2 regions of the Streptomyces sp. NBC_01384 genome follow, and region 1 is predicted to be linked to the other one. Evidence: predicted binding sites of a transcription regulator. Region 1 holds the regulator's gene; the other holds the start of a gene.
The links. The regulator HrcA, encoded in region 1, represses chaperone genes, less so after heat shock. The targets are predictions, from matches to a motif close to TTNGCACTCNGNNNNNCNGAGTGCNAA.
Positions count from the first base shown of each region.

Region 2: a site for HrcA is predicted at 5,943-5,969, ahead of groES (co-chaperone GroES). Genes of this name have one in related genera too.

Region 1 covers NZ_CP109559.1:3,107,507-3,117,780, reverse strand. Annotated here, with positions in the region: gene hemW (radical SAM family heme chaperone HemW) at 1-423, shown strand, start outside; gene OG747_RS14180 (Uma2 family endonuclease) at 523-1,101, shown strand; gene OG747_RS14175 (DUF3097 domain-containing protein) at 1,079-1,891, opposite strand; gene OG747_RS14170 (MBL fold metallo-hydrolase) at 1,923-2,663, opposite strand; gene hrcA (heat-inducible transcriptional repressor HrcA) at 2,910-3,932, shown strand; gene dnaJ (molecular chaperone DnaJ) at 3,933-5,066, shown strand; gene OG747_RS14155 (nitronate monooxygenase) at 5,210-6,298, shown strand; gene OG747_RS14150 (16S rRNA (uracil(1498)-N(3))-methyltransferase) at 6,295-7,044, shown strand; gene OG747_RS14145 (hypothetical protein) at 7,228-7,812, shown strand; gene OG747_RS14140 (S41 family peptidase) at 7,858-10,274, shown strand, end outside.
Region 2 covers NZ_CP109559.1:3,858,859-3,869,132, reverse strand. Annotated here, with positions in the region: gene OG747_RS17460 (hypothetical protein) at 1-190, shown strand, start outside; gene OG747_RS17455 (Uma2 family endonuclease) at 250-828, shown strand; gene OG747_RS17450 (YciI family protein) at 975-1,331, shown strand; gene OG747_RS17445 (RNA polymerase sigma factor) at 1,422-2,702, shown strand; gene OG747_RS17440 (THUMP-like domain-containing protein) at 2,717-3,907, opposite strand; gene OG747_RS17435 (polysaccharide deacetylase family protein) at 4,018-4,998, shown strand; gene OG747_RS17430 (polysaccharide deacetylase family protein) at 4,995-5,774, shown strand; gene groES (co-chaperone GroES) at 6,114-6,422, shown strand; gene groL (chaperonin GroEL) at 6,574-8,202, shown strand; gene OG747_RS17415 (ester cyclase) at 8,325-9,032, opposite strand; gene OG747_RS17410 (SDR family NAD(P)-dependent oxidoreductase) at 9,163-9,936, opposite strand; gene OG747_RS17405 (MOSC domain-containing protein) at 10,034-10,274, opposite strand, start outside.

The DNA of each region.
Region 1 (10,274 bases):
TGGTACGAGGTGTCCAACTGGGCCACGTCGGAGGCGGGCCGCTGCCTGCACAACGAGTTGTACTGGCGCGGCGCCGACTGGTGGGGCGCGGGCCCCGGCGCCCACAGCCACGTCGGCGGCGTGCGCTGGTGGAACGTGAAGCATCCGGGGGCGTACGCGGCGGCGCTGGCCTCCGGCCGCTCCCCGGGCGCGGGCCGCGAGCTCCTCTCCGAGGAGGACCGCAGGGTGGAGCGCGTCCTGCTGGAGCTACGACTGCGGGAAGGCTGCCCGTTGTCGCTGCTGCGCCCGGAGGGACTGGCGGCCTCACGGCGGGCGCTGGCCGACGGTCTGCTGGAAGCGGGGCCGTACGAGGAGGGGCGTGCGGTGCTGACGCTGCGGGGGCGGTTGCTGGCGGATGCGGTGGTCAGGGACCTGGTGGACTGATCACTCCGGCGGGTGAATCGGTGCGGAACGGCGGTTCGGTCCCTAACCTGGTTCGTAGGCTGCCGCTAAAAGTACGCGGCGGATGTGGAGGCCACGGAGATGACCGCTGTGGACGAGTACGGGATGGCCAAGTTCTTCGAGGAGTTTGAGCCTCCCGAGGGCGTCAAAGTCGAGCTTCTCCGGGGGGAAATCGTGATGATGGCCAGTCCTGATCTGGTGCACAATCGGATCGTCACGAGCGTGCAGGACCAGGTCCCGGGCAAGCGCTGGGAACGGCTCCAGACTCAGGACATCGACATCATCGACGAGGCCAGTGAGCCCGTGCCGGACCTGGTGGTGATGGAGATCGGCGCCGGTCCGGAATCGGGACGCCTACTGCCGTCCCAGTTGCTTGCGATGGTCGTCGAGGTCGTCTCCAAGACCAGTGCCGCAAGGGACTACGGAATCAAGCGGTCGATCTACGCCGTCGGCAAGGTGCCCGCCTACCTCATCGTCGACCCGATCATGGCACAGTGCGTCCTGCTGACGAAGCCCGTGGGCGAGGGAGAGGGGGCCGACTACCAGGTGCAGCAGATCACGAAGTTCGGAGACCCGCTGCCGCTGGAGATTCTGGGGCTCGAACTGGACACCAGCGACTTCGGAACATTCTCCGGCGTCAAGCCTCACCGCTGGCCGTGACGAAGTCGATCAACTCCTCCACCCGACCCAGCAGTTCCGGCTCCAGATCCTTGTAGGACCGCACCCGCGACAGAATGTGCTGCCAGGCCGCCCCCGTGTTCTCCGGCCAGCCCAGCGCCCGGCACACGCCCGTCTTCCAGTCCTGGCCGTGGGGCACCCGGGGCCAGGACCGGATGCCCACGGAAGACGGTTTCACGGCTTCCCAGATGTCGATGTAGGGGTGGCCGAGGACCAGGGCGTGGTCGCTCGTGACGGAGGCCGCGATACGGGACTCCTTGGTGCCGGGGACGAGGTGGTCGACGAGCACGCCGAGGCGGGCGTCAGGGCCGGGCGCGAAGTCCGCCACGATCGAGGGCAGGTCGTCGATGCCCTCCAGGTACTCGACCACGACGCCCTCGATGCGCAGGTCGTCGCCCCAGACCCGTTCGACCAGCTCGGCGTCGTGCCGGCCCTCCACGTAGATCCGACCGGCGCGGGCGATCCGGGCCCGCGCGCCGGGGAGGGCAACCGATCCGGAGGCCGTCCGGGCCGGACGGACGGGAGTGGTGGCGGAGGGGCGGGTGAGAGTGATGACCTGGCCCTCCAGGAGGAAGCCGCGCGGCTCCAGCGGGAACACCCGGTGCTTGCCGAAGCGGTCCTCCAGCGTCACCGTGCCCGCCTCGCAGCGGATCACCGCTCCGCAGAAACCGGTGCCCGGCTCCTCGACCACCAGGCCCGGCTCCGCCGGCACCTCGGGCACGGGCTTGGGCTTCTTCCACGACGGGGTCAGGTCCGGAGAGTACTGGCGCATTCGGATGACGATAGGAGAAGCCCGGCGGCAGTCACCGCGACACGCCGGAACGCGACACGCCGAAACGCTCGGCCAGGGCGTCCCGCTGCGACCGTACGAACCCGGCGTCCACGACCGCTCCGTGACCAGGTACGTACAACACGTCCTCCCCGCCCAGGTCGAGCAGCCGGTCGAGGGCCGCGGGCCAGCGCGACGGCACGGCGTCGGGGCCCGCCTGGGGCTCGCCGGACTCCTCGACCAGGTCGCCGCAGAACACCACCGTCGGGTCGCCCGGCACCACGATCACGAGGTCGTGGGCCGTGTGGCCCTCGCCCGTCCGCACCAGCCGGACCTCGATGCCACCGTCCAGCTCCAGGTTCCACGTGCCCCACACGAACTGGCGGGGACGCACCAGGGTGTCCGCCGCCTCCTCCGCCGCCCGCGCGTCCAGCCCATTGCGGACCGCGTCCGCGTACAGCTCCTCGCGCCCGTGTTCGTACACCTCGGACGAGCCGCCCGCGACGAAGATCTCCGCGCCCGCGAACGCCGCCGCGCCGAAGACATGGTCGAAGTGGGGGTGCGTGAGCGCGAGAAGGGTCACACGACGGCCGACGAGCGACTCCGCCTCGGCGCGCAACCGCGCGCCCTCCCCGAGGCTCGACCCCGCGTCGATCAGCAGCGCCCCGCCCTCGCCCACCACCAGCCCGGCCGTGCAGTCCCAGACCGGAAGCCGCCGCCGCCCCACCCGCGGTGCCAGCTCCTCCCACCCCGCCTCTTCCCAAGTCACCTTCATACGCCGACGCTAGCGGTGAGGGCGTGGGCGGTACGACATCACGGGGGATCACAGGGGATCGCGGGGGATCACGGGGGTGGACAGTACGACATCGCAGGACACGTCGGTGCACGTCGCGCAAGATCGCGGGCCCGCCCTTGCCGGGGCCGTACCCACCGGCCGTACACTGGGCCGGGGAATGCTGGCACTCGCACGCGCTGAGTGCCAAGCGAGGCGCCGAGGGGTCGACAGCTGGAGGTGTGCGCGATGCTCAGTGAACGCAGGCTCGAAGTGCTGCGCGCCATCGTCCAGGACTATGTCGGCACCGACGAGCCGGTCGCGGTCGGCTCCAAGGCGCTGACCGAGCGGCACCGGCTGGGAGTGTCCCCGGCCACCGTTCGCAACGACATGGCCGCCCTGGAGGACGAGGGGTACATCGCCCAGCCGCACACCAGCGCCGGGCGCATCCCCACCGACAAGGGCTACCGGCTCTTCGTCGACAAGCTCGCCGGCGTCAAGCCGATGACCGCGCCCGAGCGGCGTGCGATTCAGAATTTCCTGGACGGCGCCGTTGATCTCGATGATGTCGTGGGGCGGACGGTGCGGCTGCTCGCGCAGCTGACGCGGCAGGTCGCCGTCGTGCAGTATCCGTCGCTGACGAGATCCACCGTGCGGCATGTCGAGCTGTTGTCCCTCGCCCCCGCCCGCGTGATGCTCGTGCTGATCACGGACACGGGACGGGTCGAGCAGCGCATGATCGACTGCCCGGCGCCGTTCGGAGAAACGTCTCTCGCGGATCTGCGGGCCCGGCTCAACAGCCGGGTCGCGGGCCGTCGCTTCGCGGATGTCCCGCAGCTGGTGCAGGACCTCCCGGACGCGTTCGAGGCGGAGGATCGCGGTACGGTCGCGACGGTGCTCTCCACCCTTCTGGAGACGCTCGTCGAGGAGACCGAGGAGCGGCTGATGATCGGCGGAACCGCCAATCTGACGCGCTTCGGACATGACTTCCCTCTCACCATCCGGCCGGTGCTGGAGGCGCTGGAGGAGCAGGTCGTGCTCCTCAAGTTGCTTGGTGAGGCCGGGGATTCGAGCATGACCGTGCGAATCGGGCACGAGAACGCGTATGAGGGACTCAACTCCACGTCCGTGGTCTCGGTCGGCTACGGTTCGGGCGGCGAGGCAGTAGCCAAACTCGGCGTGGTCGGACCGACCCGCATGGATTACCCGGGAACGATGGGAGCGGTACGAGCGGTGGCACGGTACGTCGGACAGATCCTGGCGGAGTCGTAAGTGGCCACGGACTACTACGCCGTACTCGGCGTGCGCCGCGACGCGTCCCAGGACGAGATCAAGAAGGCCTTCCGGCGGCTCGCACGCGAGCTGCATCCGGACGTCAATCCCGATCCGAAGACGCAGGAGCGGTTCAAGGAGATCAACGCCGCGTACGAGGTGTTGTCGGACCCGCAGAAGAAGCAGGTCTACGACCTCGGCGGCGACCCGCTGTCCCAGTCGGGCGGCGGCGCGGGCGGCTTCGGAGCCGGCGGGTTCGGGAACTTCTCGGACATCATGGACGCTTTCTTCGGTACGGCGTCGCAGCGCGGCCCGCGCTCGCGTACGCGGCGTGGCCAGGACGCCATGATCCGGCTCGAGATCGAGCTGGACGAGGCCGCCTTCGGCACGACGAAGGACATCCAGGTCGACACGGCCGTCGTCTGCGCCACCTGCAACGGTGAGGGTGCGGCGCCGGGTACCTCGGCCCAGACCTGTGACATGTGTCGCGGGCGGGGCGAGGTGTCCCAGGTCACGCGGTCCTTCCTGGGGCAGGTCATGACCTCCCGGCCGTGTCCGCAGTGCCAGGGCTTCGGGACCGTCGTCCCGACTCCCTGCCCCGAGTGCGCCGGTGACGGGCGGGTGCGGTCCCGTCGGACGCTGACCGTCAAGATCCCCGCCGGTGTCGACAACGGCACGCGGATCCAGCTCGCGGGCGAGGGCGAGGTCGGCCCCGGTGGCGGTCCCGCCGGTGACCTGTACGTGGAGATCCACGAACTGCCGCACTCGACCTTCCAGCGGCGCGGTGACGATCTGCACTGCACGGTGACCATTCCGATGACCGCGGCGTCGCTCGGCACCAAGGTGCCGCTGGAGACCCTCGACGGGCTTGAGGAGGTCGACATCCGTCCGGGCACGCAGTCCGGGCAGTCGATTCCGCTGCACGGGCGGGGTGTCACGCATCTGCGGGGCGGTGGCCGCGGTGACCTCATCGTGCACGTCGAGGTGACCACGCCGACGAAGCTCGATGCCGAGCAGGAGCGGTTGCTGCGGGAGCTGGCGCTGCTGCGGGGGGAGGAGCGGCCCACGGGGCAGTTCCAGCCCGGGCAGCAGGGGCTGTTCTCGCGCCTGAAGGACGCGTTCAACGGTCGCTGACGGGGATTCCCGGGGGCTCCCGCCCCCGGACCTCGGTGGGTTCTTCGGCCGCGGACACCCGTTCGCGGCCGCCCGTCCCCATGGCCTGTGCCAGGCGGAAGGCCCGATTCGGACTTGTTCGGAGGACGTGACAACATGCCGTCATGTCCACCGCACTGACCGATCTCTTCCCTCACCCGATCGTGCAGGCTCCCATGGCGGGCGGCGTCTCCGTCCCGCAGCTCGCCGCCGCCGTGTCCGAGGCCGGCGGGCTCGGGTTCCTCGCCGCCGGGTACAAGACCGCCGACGGCATGTACCAGGAGATCAAGCAGTTGCGGGGGCTCACGGCCCGACCCTTCGGGGTCAATCTGTTCATGCCGCAGCCCGACTACGCGGATCCCGCCGCGGTCGAGGTGTACGCCCACCAGCTCGCCGGTGAGGCCTCCTGGTACGAGACCGACCTCGGAGAGCCGGACAGCGGTCGCGACGACGGCTACGACGCCAAGCTCGCCGTCCTCCACGACAACCCGGTGCCGGTGGTCTCGTTCCACTTCGGTGTCCCGAGCCGGGACGTCCTGGACTCCCTGCGCCGTGCCGGCACGCTCACCATGGTCACCGCGACCACGGCGGAGGAGGCCCTCGCCGTGCAGCGCGCGGGCGCCGCCGCGGTCGTCGTGCAGGGCGTGGAGGCGGGCGGCCACCAGGGCACCCACCGCGACAATCCGGAGACGGACGGTACGGGGATCGGGCTGCTGTCTCTGATCACCCTGGTCCGGGAGACCGTGGACATCCCGATCGTGGCGGCCGGCGGCATCATGCGCGGCAGCCAGATCGCCGCGGTGCTCGCGGCGGGCGCGAGCGCCGCGCAGCTCGGCACCGCGTTCCTGGCCACCCCCGAGTCCGGTGCGAACCCCGTGCACAAGCAGGCGCTGACCAACCCTCTCTTCGTACGCACGGAGCTGACGCGCGCGTTCACCGGTCGCCCGGCGCGCGGCCTGGTCAACCGGTTCATGCGCGAGCACGGCCCGTACGCGCCCGCCGCGTACCCCGAGATCAACTACCTCACCGCCCCGCTGCGCAAGGCGGCGGCCAAGGCGGGCGACGCGCAGGGCATGGCGCTGTGGGCCGGACAGGGGCACCGCATGGCCCGAGACCTGCCCGCGGGGCAGCTGGTGGAGGTGCTGAGCGGGGAGCTCGAAGCGGCGAAGACAGCGTTGTCGGCCGCCGGGGAAGCGGAGGGTGAGGTCCGATGACGGCGCCGGTGTTCGTGGTCGAGCACTTCAACGCGGGCGACGCCGGACGCTATGTCCTCGACGGCCCCGAGGGGCGGCACGCCGTCTCCGTGAAGCGGCTGAACCCCGGCGAGGACGTCGTCCTCACGGACGGGGCCGGGCGCTGGGCGGAGTGCGTGGTCGTCTCCACCGAGGGCAAGGACCGTCTGATCCTGCAGATGGATTCGGTGGCCGACGAGCCGGTGGAGGAGCCGCGCATCACCGTCGTCCAGGCCCTCCCCAAGGGCGACCGGGGTGAGCTGGCGGTCGAGACCATGACCGAGACCGGCGTCGACGCGATCGTCCCCTGGGCCGCCTCCCGCTGCATCACCCAGTGGAGGGGCGACCGCGGCCTGAAGGCGCTCGCCAAGTGGCGGGCCACGGCCCGGGAAGCCGGCAAGCAGTCGCGCCGGGTGCGTTTCCCGGAGATCGCGGACGCGGCAACGACCAAGCAGGTTGCGGCACTTCTGGCCAAAGCCGATTTCGCGGCGGTGCTGCACGAGGACACGGAAATCGGCACCGCGCCGTTCGCGACGGCCGAAATCCCCACCTCCGGGGAGATCGTGCTGGTCGTCGGCCCCGAGGGAGGGATCTCCCCCGAGGAGATCGAGCTGTTCACCGGGGCGGGCGCGAAGACGTACCACCTGGGGCGCAGCGTGCTGCGTACATCGACCGCCGGGACGGTGGCGACGGCGCTGCTGCTGGCGCGCTCGGGCCGCTGGTCCTGACCTCGCGCTTCCACAGGGGACGGGTGGAGCTCCAGGAGTGGCTCCTCCTGCGGAGTTGACAGCCGGAGTCAATGGCCGGTTGACGTACCCGCGTTCGACGGGGCACACGCGGGTGTGCAGTGGCCGTATGGGGTCTACCGCGATGCCCGGGACAGTGGCACTCTGCCGTCTGTGCGGGCATTGATGCGTATTCGACGACGGGTGACGGGCCGTCGGGGACCGCTGGTCGCCGGGCTCGCGGTGGTGGCCGGCCTCGGGGTGGCCGCGTGCGAGCCGGTGGGCGGGCTGAGCGCCTCCGCGGTGGCGTACACGACCGACCGGGCGGGGACCGCGGAACTGCAGCGCCGGCATGTCGACGTGCAGTACCTGAGCTGCACCGGATCGTACGGCGGCGGGAACAAGGCGTACACCCCCGGGCACACGCCGTCGGCCTCCACCTCCACGCCCTCCGTGGTGGAGGTGGACTGCCGCGGGCAGACCAAGGACCGGCGGGAGATCACCCTCACCGGGAAGGTCACCCGCGAGGTCGAGGGCAAGTGCGTCCGCGGGAACCTGACCGCCAAGGTCGGCGGCAAGGAGTGGTTCCACGTGAACGTGCTGGGGAACTGCGACGCCGCGAGCACACCCTCGTACACGTCCCCCACCTACAAGCCGCCCACCTACAAGCCGCCCACCTACAACCGGCCGGGCCCCACCACCACCGTCACCGTGACGAAGACCATGTGGTGCAAGGGCGACCCCACCTGCTGGCCCTCCCAAGGCAAGTGATCCAAACCCCTGTCGGTCGGAGCCGTCCCTGCATAGGGTGATCGGGTGACTCAGTCTGCATCGTCGGTATTGCCTGCGTATCTCCGGTTTCCGCATCTGCACGGTGATCTGGTCGCCTTCACCGCCGAGGACGACGTCTGGGTCGCTCCTCTCGACAGCGGCGGCCGCGCCTGGCGGGTCAGCGCCGACAACGTCCCCGTGAACCACCCGCGCATCTCCCCGGACGGCACGACCGTCGCCTGGACGTCCACGCGCGACGGCGCGCCCGAGGTGCATGCCGCCTCGCTGGAGGGCGGACCGTCCACACGGCTGACGTACTGGGGGAGTTCGAAGACCCAGGTGCGCGGCTGGACCCCGGACGGTCAGGTGCTCGCGCTCAGCACCCAGGGCCAGGCCAGCCTGCGCCGCAGCTGGGCCCGGGCCGTCCCGCTCGACGGCGGCCCCGCGACCACCCTCCCGTACGGGCCGGTCGGCGACGTCGTCCACGGCGGCCCTGGCGTGCTGCTGCTGTCCGCTCCCATGGGGCGCGAGGCCGCCTGGTGGAAGCGGTACCGCGGCGGTACGGCGGGCAAGCTGTGGATCGACCGGGAGGGCGACGGGGAGTTCGTACGGCTGCACGAGGACCTGGACGGGAACCTCGAATACCCCCTGTGGGTGGGGGAGCGCGTCGCCTTCCTGGCGGACCACGAGGGCGTCGGGGCGCTCTACTCCTCCCTCGCCGACGGGTCCGACCTGCGACGGCACACGCCTGGTGGGGGCACCTCCCGCTCATGGGGGTCCCCCCGCTCGAGCGAAGCCGAGAGTGGGGGAGAAGCCGAGAGTGGGGGAGGCTTCTACGCCCGGCACGCGGCGACCGACGGCGTACGGGTCGTGTACGCGTCCGCCGGTGAACTGTGGCTCCTGGACGACCTGGACGGCGCCGAACCGCGCCGGCTCGACATCCGGCTCGGTGGACAGCGCGTCGACCAGCAGCCGCATCCCGTGAGCGCCTCCCGCTGGTTCTCCGCCGCCGCCCCCGACCACACCGGACGCGGCAGCGCGGTCTCCGTACGCGGCGCCGTCCACTGGGTCACCCACCGCTCCGGCCCCGCCCGCACGCTCGCCGCCCGGCCCGGCGTCCGCGCCCGGCTGCCCCGCACCTTCCGGGTGGAGGGCGAGGAGCACGTGGTGTGGGTGACGGACGCGGCGGGCGACGACGCGCTGGAGTTCGCCCCGGCGACCGGTCTCGCGCCCGGAGCGACCCCGCGCCGGCTCGCCGCCGGGCAGCTCGGGCGGGTGCTCGGGCTCGCCATGGCGCCCGACGGCAGCCGCGCCGCCGTCGCCTCGCATGACGGACGGGTGCTGCTCGTCGAGCGGGAGACCGGGGAGGTACGCGAGGTCGACCGGAGCGAGGACGGGGAGGTCTCCGGGCTGGTCTTCTCGCCCGACTCCGCCTGGCTCGCCTGGTCGCACCCCGGCCCGCGCCCGCTGCGCCAGCTCAAGCTGGCCAACACCGCCGATCTGTCGGTGACCGAGGCGACCCCGCTGCGCTTCCGCGACTACGCACCCGCGTTCACCCTCGACGGCAAGCACCTCGCCTTCCTCTCGGCGCGCTCCTTCGACCCCGTCTACGACGAACACGTCTTCGACCTCGCGTTCGTCGGGGGCTCCCGGCCGCATCTGATCACCCTGGCCGCGACCACCCCGTCCCCCTTCGGGCCGCAGCGCCACGGCCGCCCCTTCGAGGCACCCGACAAGGACGAGACGCCCGACAGCGAGGGCGCCCCCACCACCCGCATCGACCTCGACGGACTCGCCGACCGGATCGTCCCGTTCCCCGTCGAGGCCGCCCGCTACTCGACCCTGCGCGCCGCCAAGGACGGGCTGCTGTGGCTGCGCCACCCGGTCGTCGGAGTCCTCGGCGCCTCCCGCGCCAACCCGGACGACCCGGACCCGAAGACCGAACTGGAGCGCTACGACCTCGCCCAGCAGCGCATCGAGCACCTCGCCGCTGACGCCGACCACTTCGCCGTCAGCGGTGACGGCAAGCGGGTCCTGCTGTGGACCGACGGCAAGCTCAAGGTCGTCCCCAGCGACCGCCGCGCCTCGAACGACGACGAGAGCGACACGAACATCACCGTCGACCTCTCCCGGGTCCGCCAGACCGTCGACCCGGCCGCCGAGTGGCGGCAGATGTACGACGAGACCGGCCGCCTCATGCGGGACAACTTCTGGCGGCCCGACCTGGGCGGGGTCGACTGGGAAGGCGTACTGGACCGGTACCGGCCGGTGCTCGAACGGGTCGCCACCCACGACGACCTCGTGGACCTGCTGTGGGAGGTGCAGGGCGAGCTCGGCACCTCGCACGCATACGTCACCCCGCGCGGCGGATGGGGCGGCGGCGACCGGGCGCAGGGGCTGCTCGGGGCGGACATCTCCCGCCATGAGGACGGCAGTTGGCGCATCGACCGCATTCTCCCCTC
Region 2 (10,274 bases), 750 kb from region 1:
CACGGGGTGCGGCGAGCCGGGCGGGGACGGTGAGGGGCTGCGGGGCGGGTTGTGCGGGGGGTGCTGGGGCGGGCGCCCCGCCCTCGCGACCGGTGAGGTGCACGCCCACGCCGGGCGGGTGCGCGCCGCTCTGCGTACCGGGACCCGTACGGAGAAAACAGAGAAAACGGAGAAAGGAGCGGGCGCATGACGACCTTGCAGCACGGACCGCCCGTGGTCGGGGCAGGATGGAGGGAAGGAGGCGACGCCATGACCCCCAGCACTGCCGACCGGCCCCAGATGCTCGTCGAGGAATTCGAGGAGCTCGCTCGTTACGCGCCCGAGTCGGCGCGGTTGGAATTCCTGAACGGAAAGATCGGGGTCAAGCCCATGCCGGACGGCAATCACGGCCAGATCGTCGCCTGGCTCCTCAAGCGGTGCATGCAGTACCGCCCTGAGCTCTTCCTCTTTCCGGAACAAGGTCTCCGAGTCGAGGCATATCGCAAGGGGCGTGCCCGGCCGGACGGGGCGTTGGCGCCCGAGGAGTACTTCATCGGAAAAGGCGAGTGGTCCGAGCCCGACGGCGTCCTGATGGTTGTCGAGGTCACCTCGCACGACCGGGACGCCGACCGGCGTGACCGGATCGAGAAGCCCGACGGATACGCGGCCGCGGGCATTCCCGTCTACCTCCTCGTCGACAGGGACACGAGCAGCGTGACCGTGCACTGCGACCCCGAGGGCGGTGTCTACCGCTCCCTCACCACCCGGGCGTTCGGAGCGGTGATCAAGCTGCCGGATCCGGTCGGGTTCGCGCTGGAAACGGCGAAGCTCAAGGACTTCGCCGACTGAGCCGCCTGACCCGGCTCCCCGCCCCCGGAAAAAAGTCGAAAGAAATCCGGGGACGGTGTCGAAACCGTCGTCTCCCGTTCGACGCAGGGGTGAGAGGCGGGGAGAAACCCCGCCTCCGAGACGCAAGAGACGCACGAGGAGTCACCATGCCGCGCTACCTGTCGCTCGTCCAGATCGACGAGAGCACCGCGCCCGCCGAGGGCCCGAGCCCGGAGCTGATGCAGCGGATGGGCGAGCTGATCGAGGAGATCACCAAGGCGGGGGTCATGCTCGACACCGCCGGGCTGACGCCGTCCGCCCAGGGCAAGCGGGTTCACTGGTCGGGCGGGCAGCTGTCCGTCACCGACGGGCCCTTCACCGAGTCCAAGGAGGTCGTCGGCGGCTACGCGCTCATGCAGTGCAAGGACATGGCCGAGGCCTTGGAGTGGACCAAGCGGTTCCTGAAGGTGCACGAGGAGCACTGGACGGTGACCTGCGAGGTGCGGGAGATCGCCGAGGGCTGAGCGGTTCCTTGGCCTGCGGCCGAAGCGGGTGTCTGATGGTGGGTTGTGGAAGAGCAACAGCCCACCGTCACGCCCGTCACGCAGCCCGTCGTGTCCGGGGCCACCCGAGGTGCCGACGAAGCGGTCGAAGCGGTCGAAGCCGTCGAGACGATCTTCCGGATCGAGTCGCCCCGCATCATCGCGGGCGTCACCCGTATCGTCCGCGACGTCGGCATCGCCGAGGAGCTCGCGCAGGACGCCCTGGTCGCGGCGCTGGAACAGTGGCCGCGCGACGGTGTCCCGGACAACCCGGGCGCCTGGCTGACGGCCACGGCCAAGCACCGCGCGATCGATCTCGTACGCCGCCGGGAGCGGTACGCGCGCAAGCTGGAGGAGGTGGGGCGGGACCTGTCGGTGACCGCCCCGCACCACCTCGACGAGCCCTCCGACCCGGACGACATCGACGACGACCTGCTGCGGCTCGTCTTCACCGCCTGCCACCCCGCCCTCTCCGCCGAGGCCCGTATCGCCCTCACCCTGCGCCTGCTCGGTGGTCTGACCACCCCGGAGATCGCGCGCGCCTTCCTGGTCCCGGAGGCGACCGTCGCCCAGCGCGTCGTGCGCGCCAAGCGGACGCTGGCGACGAAGGGCGTCCCCTTCGAGGTCCCCTACGGCCCGGAGCGCGAGGCCCGGCTCGGCTCCGTCCTCGAAGTCATCTACCTGATCTTCAACGAGGGGTACGCGGCCACGGCGGGCGACGACTGGCTGCGCCCCGCCCTGTGCGAGGACGCCCTGCGCCTGGCCCGCGTGCTGGCCGAGCTGATGCCCAAGGAGCCCGAAGTGCACGGGCTGGTCTCCCTGTTGGAGCTCCAGGAGTCCCGTGCCGTCGCCCGCACCGGACCGTCGGGCGAGCCCGTCCTGCTCAAGGACCAGAACCGGCGCCGCTGGAACCGCCTGCTGATCCGCCGCGGCTTCGCCGCCCTCGCCCGCGCGAACGCCGTCACGACCGGCGCCCCCGGCCCGTACGCCCTCCAGGCCGCCATCGCCGCCTGCCACGCCCAGGCGTACGCCTACGAGGACACGGACTGGCGGCAGATCGCCACCCTGTACAGCCTCCTCGCCGTCCGTTCCCCGTCCCCCGTGGTCGAGTTGAACCGCGCCGTCGCCGTCTCGATGGCGGACGGCCCCGGCCCCGCTCTGGAGATCGTCGACACCCTCGCCGCCGAGCCCGCCCTGCGCGACTACCACCTGCTGCCGAGCGTGCGCGGCGACCTGCTGGCCCGCCTCGGTCGTACGACGGAGGCCCGCGAGGAGTTCGTACGGGCCGCGGGCCTGGCCCGCAACGAACGGGAGCGGGAGCTGCTGGAGGCGCGCGCGAAGAACTGCCGCTAGGAGGGCTAGGAGGGCTACGAGGATGACTCCGGGGCGGCCGGGTGGCCCAGCAGCATCGTCGGTGCCCCCGCGACCCGGGTCAGGAAGACGGTGGCCGAGTGGGGGCCGTGCGACTTGGGCAGGGCCTTCCTGCGGAGTTCCTCCGGCTCGACCGCCGACCCCCGCTTCTTCACCGTCAGTACCCCGACCCCCCGCTCCCGCAGCAGCGCCTTCAACTTCTTCACGTTGAAGTGGAGGTGGTCGGTGATCTCGTACGCGGAGGCGTACGGGGTCGGGCGCAGCGTGTCCGCCGTGACGTACGCGATCGTCTCGTCGACGAGCCCGCCGTCGAGCTCCTCGGCGACCTCGGCGACCAGATGGGCGCGGATGACGGCGCCGTCGGGCTCGTACAGATAACGCCCGACCGGCCGCACCGCCGGGTCGGGCAGGCCACGGCCGCGCAGCTCACGCGGGCCCGGCAGCAGCGTGGCCCGCACCAGCCCCGGCTCGGTGCCGAACCACAGCACCGCCTCCTTCACGTCCCCGCCGTCCGAGATCCACTCCGCCTCCGCCTCGGCGGGGATCGCCTCGTGGGGGATGCCCGGGGCGATCTTCAGGGCGGCGAGCGGGGCCTTCAGGGCCGTACCGATCGCCCAGGAGAGCGGGGGTGAGTACGCCTCGGGGTCGAAGATCCGGCCGCGTCCTCCGCGTCGTGCCGGGTCCACGAAGACCGCGTCGTACGCGGCCGTGTCGACCTCCGTGACATCCGCCTCGCGGACCTCGATCAGGTCGGCGAGGCCGAGTGCGTCGGCGTTGGCGCGGGCGACCTCGGCCGTCAGCGGGTCGCGGTCGACGGCGAGGACGCGGATGCCGGCGCGGGCCAGCGCGATCGCGTCGCCGCCGATGCCGGAGCAGAGGTCGGCGACCGAGCGGACGCCGAGGGAGCGCAGGCGCTCGGCGCGGTGGGTGGCGACCGTGGTGCGGGTCGACTGCTCGACGCCGTTCGGCGTGAAGAACATCCGCTCCGCGTCCTCGGCGCCGAACTTCGCCGCCGCCCGCTGCCGCAGCCGCGCCTGCCCGAGCGCCGCCGAGACCAGCTCGGCCGGATGGTCGCGGCGCAGCCGGGTGGCGACGGCCAGTTCCTGGGCGGGTTCGGTGCCGCGCACCTCGTCGAGCAGGGCGTGGCCCTCGGGGGTGAGGAGGGAGGCGAAGGAGACGTCGTTCACGGGCCCATTGTCGGCCAGGGGCGACCGGTGTGGGCCAGTCGGTGGACGGTGCGCCTCCGGTCGCGGTGTCGGAGCCCCGTACGGGCGGTGTCCTGGAAGTATCCGGCACCATGCGATCAGTACGACAAAATGACAAAAACAGCGCAAAGGTGAACCCGGTGAAGAGCGCAAAGAGGAACCCGGCAAAGAGGGCAGGGGTGCGGGGCGGGGTCGCCTTCCTCGCTGTCGCCGCCCTCACCTCAGCCCTCGCATCCGGCTGCGCCGGCGGTGACGCGGAGGGCGCACACCAGGCGCCCGCGCAGCGGCAGGCGCTGCATGCCCCCCCGGCCGACGCCCGCGACTCGTACGCCACCCGACTCCGCAACGAACGAACCGCGCGGGTCGCCGCGGCCAAGCGCTGGGGGCTGGCCAAGGTCCCGCTGACCGCGCCGCCTGCCCCGGCCAGGAAGCCGGTCATCACACCCCGCGACGGCTTCGAGGTCAACAACCAGGAGGAGCTCGGCCTGCCCCCGGTCTTCACCACGGTCCCCACCAGGAACAAGGTCGTCTTCCTCACCATCGACGACGGTTCCGAGAAGGACCCGGCGTTCCTGAAGATGATGAGCGACCTGAAGATCCCGTACACCGCCTTCCTGAGCAACTACCTGGTCAAGAACGACTACGGGTACTTCCGCAAGATGCGCGACCAGGGCGTCACCCTCAACAACCACACCCTCACCCACCCCTACCTGCCCGGCCTGTCGTACGAGGAGCAGAAGGACGAGATCTGCGGCATGCAGGAGGTGATGAAGAGACAGTTCGGCAAACGCCCGACGGTCTTCAGACCGCCCTACGGCAACTACAACCGGGACACCCTGCGCGCGGCCAAGTCCTGCGGCATCAAGTACGCGCCCATCTGGGACGAGGAGGTCTTCGTCGACCACTGGGAGTACCGCGACTGGGACCGCGACCTGCACCCCGGCGACATCGTCCTCACCCACTTCCGCGGCAGGCAGGAGTGGGACGGCACCATGCCCGACATGATCCGCCGCTTCCTGAAGATGGTCACCGACAAGGGGTACGCGGTGGCGCGGCTGGAGGACTACCTGTGAGAACTCGGGTGCTGGTCGCGGGGGCGCTCGCCGTCGCGCTCCTGACCGGCTGCACCGGCTGTGCCCAGTCCGTCGACCCGATCGAACGGCTGGGCAAGAAGGCCGCGCAGGAGGTGAGCAGGTCGAAGCCGCACGGGCCGAGCCCCGCGACGTACCGCCGCTGGGGCCTGTCCACCCCGCTCACCCCCGCGCCGCGGCCGCCCACCCGGTCCGGCGTCCGCAGCGCGGCGCCGGGGCTGTTGCCCGTCGTGGCTCGCGTCCCCACCCACGACAGGGTGGTCTTCCTGACGTACGACGACGGTGCCGAGCGCGATCCGCGGTTCGTCGACATGGTCCGTGAACTGCGGCTGCCGGTCAGCATGTTCCTCACGGACAGCGTCGTCGGGCCGGGGTACGGGCACTTCGCGCAGCTGCGGACGGTCGGCGCGAGCGTCCAGAACCACACCCTCCACCACGCCTCGCTGCGCGGTCTGCCGTACGCGGGCCAGCGGGCCGAGATCTGCGGCCAGCAGGAGAAGCTCAAGGCCCGCTTCGGCATCCGCCCCCGGTTCTTCCGCCCCCCGTACGGCACATACGACACCACCACGCTGCACGCCGCCGCCGACTGCGGGGTCACGGCCGTCGTCCTGGGCCGGGCGGCCGACACCCGCCGGCTGCGACCCGGCGACATCCTCTCCGGCTTCGCCGAACCCAACCTCACGGACGCGACGGTCCGACTGCTGCGCCGCATCCAGGCGGAGGGCTTCACCCCGGCCCGCCTGGAGAACTACCTCTGACCATCCAGCGTCGGAGACCCTGGGGTGGCCTCAATCAGCGTTGGAGACCCTGTCCGGCGCTTGAGGAAGAGGCCGTTCAGGCCGATACGGGGGTCTGGGAGCGGAGCCCCCAGGGGACGCCCACACCAACGAACGGCAACCAAGAACCCCACGCCACGCCGAAGGCCTTTGGCACTCCGCTTGACCGAGTGCTAATCGCAGTCATAGTCTCGGCTCTGGCACTCCCCCCTGGAGAGTGCCAATAGCGACGGGCAGGTCCGGCACCCGCGACGACGGATCGACCTGGTCGCCACCTCAGACAGTTAACCCCGTGAGATCTCCGAAGGGGGAGGTCGGATCGTGACGACCGCCAGCTCCAAGGTTGCCATCAAGCCGCTCGAGGACCGTGTTGTGGTCCAGCCGCTGGACGCCGAGCAGACCACGGCCTCTGGCCTGGTCATCCCGGACACCGCGAAGGAGAAGCCCCAGGAGGGCGTCGTCCTCGCTGTGGGCCCGGGCCGCTTCGAGAACGGCGAGCGCCTGCCGCTCGACGTCAGCACCGGCGACATCGTGCTGTACAGCAAGTACGGCGGCACCGAGGTGAAGTACAACGGCGAGGAGTACCTCGTCCTCTCGGCTCGCGACGTGCTCGCGATCATCGAGAAGTAATTCACCCAGCTTCATCCAGCTTCACCCAGTTCCACCTGGCTTCACCCAGTTTTGCAGTGAACTGCGCCCCTGGCCCCCGCGACCTTTACCAGCCGGGCGTCGGGGGCGCGGTTCGTTCACCCCAGTTTTCCGAGAGGGCTGAATCGCTCCCATGGCGAAGATCCTGAAGTTCGACGAGGACGCCCGTCGCGCCCTCGAGCGCGGCGTCAACAAGCTTGCCGACACGGTCAAGGTGACAATCGGCCCCAAGGGCCGCAACGTCGTCATCGACAAGAAGTTCGGCGCACCCACCATCACCAACGACGGTGTCACCATCGCCCGCGAGGTCGAGCTCGACGACCCGTACGAGAACCTCGGCGCCCAGCTGGTGAAGGAGGTGGCGACCAAGACCAACGACATCGCGGGTGACGGTACGACCACCGCCACCGTGCTGGCCCAGGCGCTCGTCCGCGAGGGTCTGAAGAACGTTGCCGCGGGTGCCTCCCCGGCGCTGCTGAAGAAGGGCATCGACGCGGCCGTCAAGGCCGTCTCGGACGAGCTCCTCGCCACCGCGCGCCCGATCGACGAGAAGTCCGACATCGCCGCCGTCGCCGCGCTCTCCGCCCAGGACCCGCAGGTCGGCGAGCTCATCGCCGAGGCGATGGACAAGGTCGGCAAGGACGGTGTCATCACCGTCGAGGAGTCCAACACCTTCGGTCTGGAGCTGGACTTCACCGAGGGCATGGCCTTCGACAAGGGCTACCTGTCGCCGTACTTCGTGACGGACCAGGAGCGCATGGAGGCCGTCCTCGAGGACCCGTACATCCTCATCCACCAGGGCAAGATCAGCTCCATCCAGGACCTGCTGCCGCTGCTGGAGAAGGTCATCCAGTCCAACGCCTCCAAGCCGCTGCTGATCATCGCCGAGGACGTCGAGGGCGAGGCCCTGTCGACCCTGGTCGTGAACAAGATCCGCGGCACGTTCAACGCCGTCGCCGTGAAGGCCCCCGGCTTCGGTGACCGCCGCAAGGCCATGCTCGGTGACATCGCCACCCTCACCGGCGGTCAGGTCATCGCCGAGGAGGTCGGCCTCAAGCTCGACCAGGTCGGCCTGGACGTGCTCGGTACCGCCCGCCGCGTGACCGTCACCAAGGACGACACCACCGTCGTCGACGGTGGCGGCAGCCACGACGAGGTCGCCGGCCGAATCAACCAGATCAAGGCCGAGATCGAGAACACCGACTCCGACTGGGACCGCGAGAAGCTCCAGGAGCGCCTCGCGAAGCTGGCCGGCGGCGTGTGCGTGATCAAGGTCGGCGCCGCCACCGAGGTCGAGCTCAAGGAGAAGAAGCACCGTCTGGAGGACGCCATCTCCGCGACCCGCGCCGCGGTCGAGGAAGGCATCGTCTCCGGTGGTGGCTCCGCGCTCGTCCACGCCGTGAAGATCCTCGAGGGCAACCTCGGCAAGACCGGCGACGAGGCCACGGGTGTCGCGGTCGTCCGCAAGGCTGCCGTCGAGCCGCTGCGCTGGATCGCCGAGAACGCCGGCCTGGAGGGTTACGTCATCACCTCCAAGGTCGCCGAGCTCGACAAGGGCCAGGGCTTCAACGCCGCCACCGGTGAGTACGGCGACCTGGTCAAGTCCGGTGTCATCGACCCGGTCAAGGTCACCCGCTCCGCCCTGGAGAACGCCGCCTCCATCGCCTCCCTGCTCCTCACGACCGAGACCCTGGTCGTCGAGAAGCCGGCCGAGGAAGAGGCCGACGCCGGTCACGGCCACGGCCACGGGCACTCCCACTGACGTGTGACGCCTTGAAGAGGTCCCCGTTCCCTGGAGGGAGCGGGGACCTCTCGCGTGTACGGCAACCCCGTGCTCGTACGGGAACGTCTGGCTCGTACGGCAACCCCTGGCGCGTACGGGATTCAATTCTCCAGTGCGTCCAGCGCCCCGAGCTGACCCATCAGCCCCAGCCGGTCGTACTGCCACCAGCCTTCGGTGATCTTGCCGTCCTCCCGGCAGCGGAAGATGGTCGCCCCGGTCATGGAGGCCTGCTTCCCGGTCACCGCGATCCCCAGGAAGTCGCCCTTGTGGGTGCCGTTCCAGGTCCACCGCGTGCAGACCCGGTCGCCCTCGGTGATCTGGTCCTCGACAGTGACGGTGAAATCGAACCCGCCGCGCCACATCTCGATCTCGCGCCGCATCGCGTCGAGGCCGAGGGTGTCCTGCTCGTTGGCGGGATCGTGGTCGTGGTAGTTCTCCGCCATCAGGCTGTTGAGCGGCGGCAGTTCACCCTTGGCGGCCACCGTCTCGAAGAACCTGCGGACGTTGGCCGCGTACAACTGCTCGTCGCGCACCACGTCCAGGTCGGTGAACATGGGCATCTCGTCGCAGAGCGCCACCATCTCCCGGAAGATCGTGTCGGTCTCGGGGAGGTTCGAGTTCCGCATCGCCTCCTCATACGAGGGGAACTCCACGATCTCTATGAAGTGGGTCGCGTCGGACCGGTCCTTGCCGATCACACTGTGCGTCGCGGTCCGCTTGCCATGGGTCCTCTCGACCCATGTGTCCATGAGCCGGTTCATCTCATCGAATCGGCTGGTCTTGCAATCGATGAGCTGCACGAATGTCATGACGCCGCCTCCCGGCCCCCCTGGGTCCGGTCTGATACGCCCATCTTCCCACTGGGACGGCGGCGCCACCCTGCTTCCGCCGTGGCGTTGCTTCTGCCGTGGCGTTCTGGCGCGTTGTGCGGGAGGCGTTCTACTGCGGCCCGTACTTCCGGCCCGTCTTCGAGGTGATCCCGCCCAGCAGCCCCCGCGGCGCCACCTTCACCAGGCCCATCAGCGCCTTGTAGCGGGGGTCGGGGATGGACAGCGACTTGCCGCGGGCCAGGTCCGCGAGCGCCGCCGCGACCAGCTTGTCCGCGTCCAGCCACATCCAGTTCGGGATGTTGTCCGTGCCCATCCCGGCCCGCTCGTGGAACTCGGTGCGCACGAAACCGGGGGCCAGCGCCATCAGCCGTACCCCGCTGCCCGCGAGATCCTTCGCCGCGCCCTGCGTGAACTGCACGACCCACGCCTTGGACGCGCCGTACGTACCCCGCGGCACGAACGCGGCCACCGACGCGACGTTGACGACGCCGCCCCGGCCGCGCTCGCGCATCGCCTCGGCCGCCGCCGAGGTCAGCCGGAGCACCGCCTCGCAGTGCACCTTGAGCATGGTCAGCTCATCGGCCATCGGTACTTCCAGATAGCGGCCCTTGTTGCCGAAGCCCGCGTTGTTGATCAGCAGGTCGACCGGGTTCTTGCGGTCGGAGAGGCGGGCGGCCACCGCCTCGATGCCCTTGTCCGTCGCCAGGTCGGCCGTCAGCACCTCCGCCTCGATGCCGTGCCGGTCGTGCAGCTCGGTCGCCTGCTCGCCCAGCCGCTTGGTGTCGCGCGCCACCAGCACGAGGTTGTGCCCGTCAGCCGCCAGCCGCCGCGCGAAGGCGGCGCCGATACCCGCGGTCGATCCCGTAATCAGAGCCGTTGTCATGGCCCAAGGCTAGTGACCTGACCAGGAGCCCCGCGCCCCCCGTCACCCAACGATCCGGCCATGCTCCACCAGTCCTGCGCACACCCCGGAGGGGCTGTTAACCGCCGTGCTGCGCCACGTACTTCTCCGCCGCCTCCCGCGACTCCGGGTGCAGCGCCCCACCCGCGGCCAACAGCCGTGGCAGCAGCCCCCGTTCGGTCGTCACGGCACGGAACTGGAGGGCGACCGTCACCTCGTGGTCCGGCCGGAGCACGACCTCGATCGGGTCGCCCGCCCGGATCTCGCCCGGCTCGATCACCCGCAGATACGCACCGGGCGCGCCCTTCTGGGTGAACCGC